DNA from 2 places in the Streptomyces sp. Rer75 genome. Region 1 is predicted to be linked to the other one. Evidence: riboswitches for the same ligand, from Rfam matches in the RefSeq annotation. Region 1 holds a riboswitch; the other holds the start of a gene.
The links. Region 1 has a riboswitch for glycine ahead of gcvT (glycine cleavage system aminomethyltransferase GcvT). Riboswitches for the same ligand answer to the same signal wherever they lie in the genome.
Positions count from the first base shown of each region.

Region 2: it holds a riboswitch for glycine, as region 1 does, so the genes downstream of both, gcvP (aminomethyl-transferring glycine dehydrogenase) here and gcvT (glycine cleavage system aminomethyltransferase GcvT) in region 1, are expected to answer to the same signal.

Region 1 is NZ_CP058693.1:6,857,926-6,861,133, forward strand. It holds gene glyA (serine hydroxymethyltransferase) at 1-265, opposite strand, end outside; gene gcvH (glycine cleavage system protein GcvH) at 291-671, opposite strand; gene gcvT (glycine cleavage system aminomethyltransferase GcvT) at 818-1,945, opposite strand; glycine riboswitch at 2,141-2,249, opposite strand; gene HYQ63_RS29590 (AAA family ATPase) at 2,426-3,121, shown strand.
Region 2 is NZ_CP058693.1:1,515,643-1,518,850, forward strand. It holds gene gcvP (aminomethyl-transferring glycine dehydrogenase) at 1-1,207, opposite strand, end outside; glycine riboswitch at 1,397-1,494, opposite strand; gene HYQ63_RS05800 (PRC-barrel domain-containing protein) at 1,624-1,941, shown strand; gene HYQ63_RS05805 (DNA polymerase IV) at 1,917-3,208, opposite strand, start outside.

The DNA.
Region 1 (3,208 bases):
CGGCGCCGAAGAGCTCCTTGACGCGGTCGATGGCGATCTGCTCGACCACATCGACGTGCTCACAGCCGCCGTAGTAGCGGCGGCCGGGGTAGCCCTCGGCGTACTTGTTGGTCAGGACCGAGCCCTGGGCCTCCATGACGGCGGCCGGAGCGAAGTTCTCCGAGGCGATCATTTCGAGGGTGGACTGCTGGCGGTGGAGTTCGGCGTCGACAGCAGCGGCGACGTCCGGGTCGAGCTCGTGGAGGGAGCTGTTCAGAAGCGACATCAGGGTCCCGATCGAGTAAGGAGGGTCAGTTGTTGGAGAAGGAGGCGTATTCCTCGGCGGAGAGCAGGCCGTCCGGCTCGTCCGTCACCTTCACCTTGAACAGCCAGCCGCCCTCGAAGGGGGCGGAATTCACCAGCGCCGGGTCGTTCACCACGTCCTCGTTGATCTCGGTGACCTCACCGGAGACCGGCGCGTACAGGTCGCTGACCGACTTCGTGGACTCCAGCTCACCGCAGGTTTCACCGGCGGCGACGGTGGAGCCGACATCCGGGAGCTGGACGTATACGACATCGCCGAGCGCGTTGGCCGCGTATTCGGTGATGCCGATCGTCGACACGCCGTCCTGGTCGGCGGCCGACAGCCACTCGTGCTCCTTGCTGTAGCGCAGCTGCTGGGGGTTGCTCATGGTCCGATTCTCCTGGATAGAGGGGAGTGCTTGGGAAACGGGTCTTCAGTGGTGAGACAGACGGGTCACGGGAGGTTTCGGCGCGCGCGGTCGCAGAAGGGGAGGTTTCGGCCCCCGCGGCGCCCGCGGCGGCAGAAAGGGAGGTTTCAGCGTTCGCGGCGGTAGAAGGGGAGCGCGACCACGTCGTACGGCTCCCGGGTACCGCGGATGTCCACCGACACTCCCGGGCTGCCGGGCGCGGCGTGCTCCGCGTCGACGTACGCCATGGCGATCGGCTTCCCCAGCGTCGGGGACGGGGCGCCCGAGGTGACCCGGCCGATCTCCGAACCATCGGGGCCCAGCACGGCGTAACCGGCGCGCGGCACCCGGCGGCCCTCGGCGACCAGGCCGGTCAGCGTGCGCGGCGGCCGGGCCTCGGCCTCGCGCGCCGCGGCCTCCAGCGCCCCGCGGCCGACGAAGTCGCCGGGCTTGGCGAACTTCACCACCCGGCCGAGCCCCGCGTCGAACGGGGTCGTGTCGGTGCCCAGCTCGTGCCCGTACAGCGGCATCCCCGCCTCCAGCCGCAGCGTGTCCCGGCAGGACAGCCCGCACGGCACCAGGCCCGCCGGGGCGCCAGCCTCGGTCAGCGCCTGCCAGACCCGCTCCGCGTCGTCGGGCGCGACGAACAGTTCGAAGCCGTCCTCGCCGGTGTAGCCGGTGCGGGCGATCAGGGCGGGCACGCCCGCGACGGTGCCCGGCAGCCCCGCGTAGTACTTCAGCCCGTCCAGGTCGGCGTCGGTCAGGCCCTTCAGGATCCCGGGGGACTGCGGCCCCTGGACGGCGAGCAGCGCGTACGCGTCGCGGTCGTCCCGTACGGCGGCGTCGAAGCCGGTGGCGCGCTCGGTCAGCGCGTCCAGCACCACCTGGGCGTTCGAGGCGTTGGCCACGACCAGGAACTCCTGCTCGGCGAGCCGGTAGACGATCAGGTCGTCGAGGATGCCGCCCTCGCTGTCGCAGATCATGGTGTAGCGGGCGCGGCCCACGGCGAGCGCCGAGAGATGGCCGACCAGGGCGTGATCGAGGGCGTCGGCGGCCTGCGGCCCGGTGAGAGCGATCTCACCCATGTGGGAGAGGTCGAAGAGCCCGGCGCGGGTGCGCACCGCGGTGTGCTCGTCGCGCTCGCTGCCGTACCGCAGCGGCATGTCCCAGCCCGCGAAGTCGGTCATGGTGGCGCCGAGCGCACGGTGGACCGCGTCCAGCGCGGTGCGGCGGGGCGTGGGCGGGGCGTCGGTCATGGTGCGGCTCCCAGGGTCATGGTCACGGCGATGACGTGCGGGTGGGGCGGATGGGACGACAAGGACGGCACAGCGTCCTCCCCATCTGTCATCGGAACCTGAGAGGTTCGCCGTGACCATTCCCGCGCGGCGGGACTGGCCGGGCTTGCACCTTGGGTGGGGCCACGGACAGCGTGACCCGCTTTTCAGATCTGCCTCATCCGTGCGGTATCGGGGCCTGAGAGATTCAAGGGAGGGCTTGCTCCTTCGGCGCCTCGGACAATTCGGCGGAGCCGGTGACCGAGGACTCTCCCGCGCGGATTCAAGCGGCCGGTATGCAGTTGGCGTATGCGGTTGGCGCGGACATCATCGCACGTCCGCTCCGGAAGGGAACCCCCACTCTGTGAGCGGGGTCGCGCCGGGGCCTCCTTGATGGCCATTACCTTTTCTTGACACTCTCGGGGTACGGAGCCGCTTGACCGACCTTGGAGGACGATCACGGTGCACGGGCAGGGAACATACGCGACAACCCGAGGAACCCTGCCCGCGCGGCAGGAGCGGACGCCGCACGAGCGGACGCCGTCGGGCGGCACGGTCAGACCGGATCGCCGCGCCGCCGTCCACGACCTGCGCGGCGGGGTGGGGGCGGAGCTGCGCTACCCGGCGCGTGACCTGATCATCGCCTCGGGGCTGCCCGGCAGCGGCAAGTCGACCCTGATCAGCCGGGTCGTCCCCGGGTGCGACCCGGGCGGCAGGCCCGTGGTGCGGGTGGACTCGCAGAACACCCGGGAGACCTGGGAAAGACGCATGCCCCGCTGGCTGCCGTACGCCGTCTACCGGCCGCTGGTCCGCTGCGCCCACTACGTGGGGCTGCACCGGGCGGTCCGCTCGGGCGCCAGCGTCGTCGTCCACGACTGCGGCTCACAGCCCTGGGTGCGGCGCTGGCTGGCCCGGGACGCCCGGCGCACCGGCCGCGGTCTTCATCTGGTGCTGCTGGACGTGGACCCCGCGGTCGCCCTGGAGGGCCAGGCCGCCCGCGGCCGGGGCGTCTCCGGCTTCGCCTTCGCGCGGCACCGGCGGGCGATGGACCGGCTGGTGACGCGGGTGGAGGGCGGGCTGCCGCCCGAGGGCTGCGCTTCCGCCGTTCTGCTGGACCGGGCAACCGCGAGCCGGCTGCGGGGCATCTCCTTCGAGTGACATGCGAGTCGGGCACCAGTAAGAAACAAGCCACCGGAAGGTGACCGAACGTAACGGCGCCTTCCGGGGGCATGCCCCCCCGCGCGC
Region 2 (3,208 bases), 5.3 Mb from region 1:
CGGGGACGCGCGCGGTGAGGGTGTCGAAGAAGGCGCCGTGCACCACCTCGACGCCGCCCGCCCGCAGCCCCTCGGCGAGGACGGTGGCGTAGCGGTGGGTGCGGCGGGCGATGCCCGCGAGCCCGTCCGGGCCGTGGTAGACCGCGTACATTCCGGCCATCACCGCGAGCAGGACCTGCGCGGTGCAGATGTTGCTGGTGGCCTTCTCGCGGCGGATGTGCTGCTCCCGGGTCTGGAGCGCCAGCCGGTACGCCTTGTCCCCGTCCGCGTCCACCGAGACCCCGACGAGGCGGCCGGGCAGGCTGCGGGCGTGGGCGGCGCGCACGGACATGAACCCGGCGTGCGGGCCGCCGAAGCCCATGGGCACGCCGAACCGCTGGGTGCTGCCGACCGCGATGTCCGCGCCCAGCTCCCCGGGCGAGGTCAGCAGGGTGAGCGCGAGCAGATCGGCGGCGACGGTGACGATCGCGCCCAGCTCGTGGGCCCGCTCGATGACCGGGCGCGGGTCGCGGACGGCGCCGGAGGCGCCCGGGTACTGGAGCAGCACGCCGAAGACACCGCGCTCGGCGATCTCGTCCGGGATGCCGTCGGTCAGGTCGGCGACCACGACCTCGACGCCGGTCGGCTCGGCGCGGGTCTCGATCACCGCGATGGTCTGCGGCAGACAGTCGGCGTCGACCAGGAAGACGCCCTCCTTGACCTTGCCGACGCGCCGCGACAGCGCCATGGCCTCGGCGGCGGCCGTGGCCTCGTCCAGCAGCGAGGACCCGGCGGTGTCCAGGCCGGTCAGATCGGCGACGACGGTCTGGAAGTTGAGCAGGGCCTCCAGACGCCCCTGGGAGATCTCCGGCTGGTACGGGGTGTAGGCGGTGTACCAGGCGGGGTTCTCGAGGACGTTGCGCAGGATCACCGGCGGGGTGAAGGTGCCGTAGTAGCCGAGGCCGATCATGGACGGCAGCACCTGGTTGCGGTCGGCGAGCGCGCGCAGCTCGGCGAGGACCTCGGCCTCACTGCGGGCCGGCGGCAGCCGAAGCGCCTCGGCGCTCTTTATGACCTCGGGTACGGCGGCGGCGGTCAGCTCGTCGAGGGAGCCGAAGCCGACCTGGGCCAGCATCTTGGCCTGCGCTCCGGCGTCGGGGCCGATGTGACGCTGCTCGAATGGAGTACCGCGCTCCAGTTCGGCGAGCGAGATGCGGTGGGTGGTCATCTGCGGGGGCCTCCTGGTCTGTGACGACCGGCGAGGGGCACCGCGGCGCGGGTGCCCGGACGGCCTCCCCCTCTGTCATCTCAACCTGAGAGCTTCACCGGCCCGTTCGTGCCTGACCGGCTTTCACCGTCGGTGAGGAGGGGTTCCGGAGCTGTGCTCCCCGTGGCCCACCCTGCTTTCCAGAGTGACCTCGCCCGCACGGTACGTGTGCCTGAGAGATTCCGGGGAGGATTTGCTCCTTCGGCGCCTCCGACTCCATTGTCGGAGGACTCTCCCGCACGGGGTCTGCAGCCACAGCCAGCGTACCAGCGCGGCTACTGCCGGGAGGGGTTGGCCGCCAGGTGCTCGAGTGGCCGCGTACGAGGATGTGGCTTTTGGTAGGTATCACCGGATCATCGCCACCTGTGGGAGAGAGCGTGCAGACGGACATCGACCCGCGGACCCTGATCGGCCGCAAGGCATTCGACCGCGAGGGCGCCAAGATCGGCACTGTGGACGAGGTCTACCTCGACGACGCGACCGGCGAGCCCGAGTGGGCGGCGGTACGCACCGGCCTGTTCAGCCGGGACGTCTTCGTACCGCTCGAACCGAGCGAGGTCGTCGGCGACACGCTGCGGGTGCCGTACGACCGGGCGCTGATCAAGGACGCCCCGGACCTCGGCGTCGGCCGCCATCTCTCCCCGGAGCAGGAGCTCCAGCTCTACCACCACTACGGGCTCGACGTCACCGGCTGACCCCGCCCCCGGCCCCCACCGGGCCGTTCGCTCCCACCGGGCCCGTCGCCCGGCGCCCCGGCGGGATGCCCGGGGGGCTCGGGGGGCTCGGCGCTTTCGGGGGGCCGGACCAGCGGCAGGGGCTCGCCCGGTTCCAGCTCCGGGTCGTCCACGGCGAACGTCCGCACCCGGCCGGGCCCCGACCAGGGCACCTCGAACCGCACGGTCACCCGCCCCACCCCGCTGCCCTGCACCCAGCCCGCCCCGTACTCCGCGTGCCGCACATCGGCCCCCGGCAGCCACACCCGTGGCCTCCCGGAGCCCTCAGCGGCCTCTGAGGCGCCCGGGCCCTCCGGCTCCGGCACCTCGGCGCCGGAACCCCTCTCCGGGCCCTCCACGGCGTCGTGAGCGGCCTCAGCGGCTTGGGCGGCCTGGGCGGCCTGGGCGGCCTGGGCGGCTTGGGCGAACAGATCCTCCTGCGTGTAGTCCGCGAGCCCCGACACGCCCACCCCCAGCAGCCGCACGCCCGCCGTGGTGTCCACCCCGTCGATCAGCCGCGCCGCGGCCTCCCTGACCACGCCGGGGTCGTCGGTCGGCCCGCGCAGGGTCTCCGAACGGGTCAGCGTCGAGAAGTCGTACCGCCGCACCTTGATCACGACCGTGCGCCCCGAGCGGCCCGCCTCACGCAGCCGCCGCACACAGCGGTCGGCCAGCCGCGCCACCTCCAGCTGCACCCGGGTCCGGTCGGTCACGTCGACGTCGAAGGTGTCCTCCACCGAGATGGACTTGGCGTCCCGCTCGGCGACCACCGGCCGCTCGTCCCGCCCGCTGGCCATCAGGTGCAGCGACGCCCCGTGGGCCCGGCCCAGCAGCCGGACCAGCTCCGCCTCGCCCGCCTCCCGGGTCTCGGCGACGGTGTGGATACCGGCCCGGCGCAGCGCCTCCGCAGTGGCCGGGCCGACGCCCGGGAGGGTGCGCACCGGCATCGGGTCCAGCAGCTCCCGCTCCGTGCCGGGCTCGATGACCGCCAGGCCGTCCGGCTTGGCCTGCTCGGAGGCGATCTTGGCGAGCATCTTGGAACCGGCCAGGCCCACCGAGCCGGTCAGCCCGGTCACCGCGCGGATGTCGGCCCGCAGCCGCTCCGCCACGGCCCGCGCCGCCGCCACCCGGGACTCGGTGCCGCCCGCCTCCAGGTCCACGAACGCCTCGTCCAGGCTCAGCGGCTCCACCAGTGGCGACAGCGCCCGCAGCAGCCCCATGACCTGGTCGCTGACCTGGCGGTAGAGCG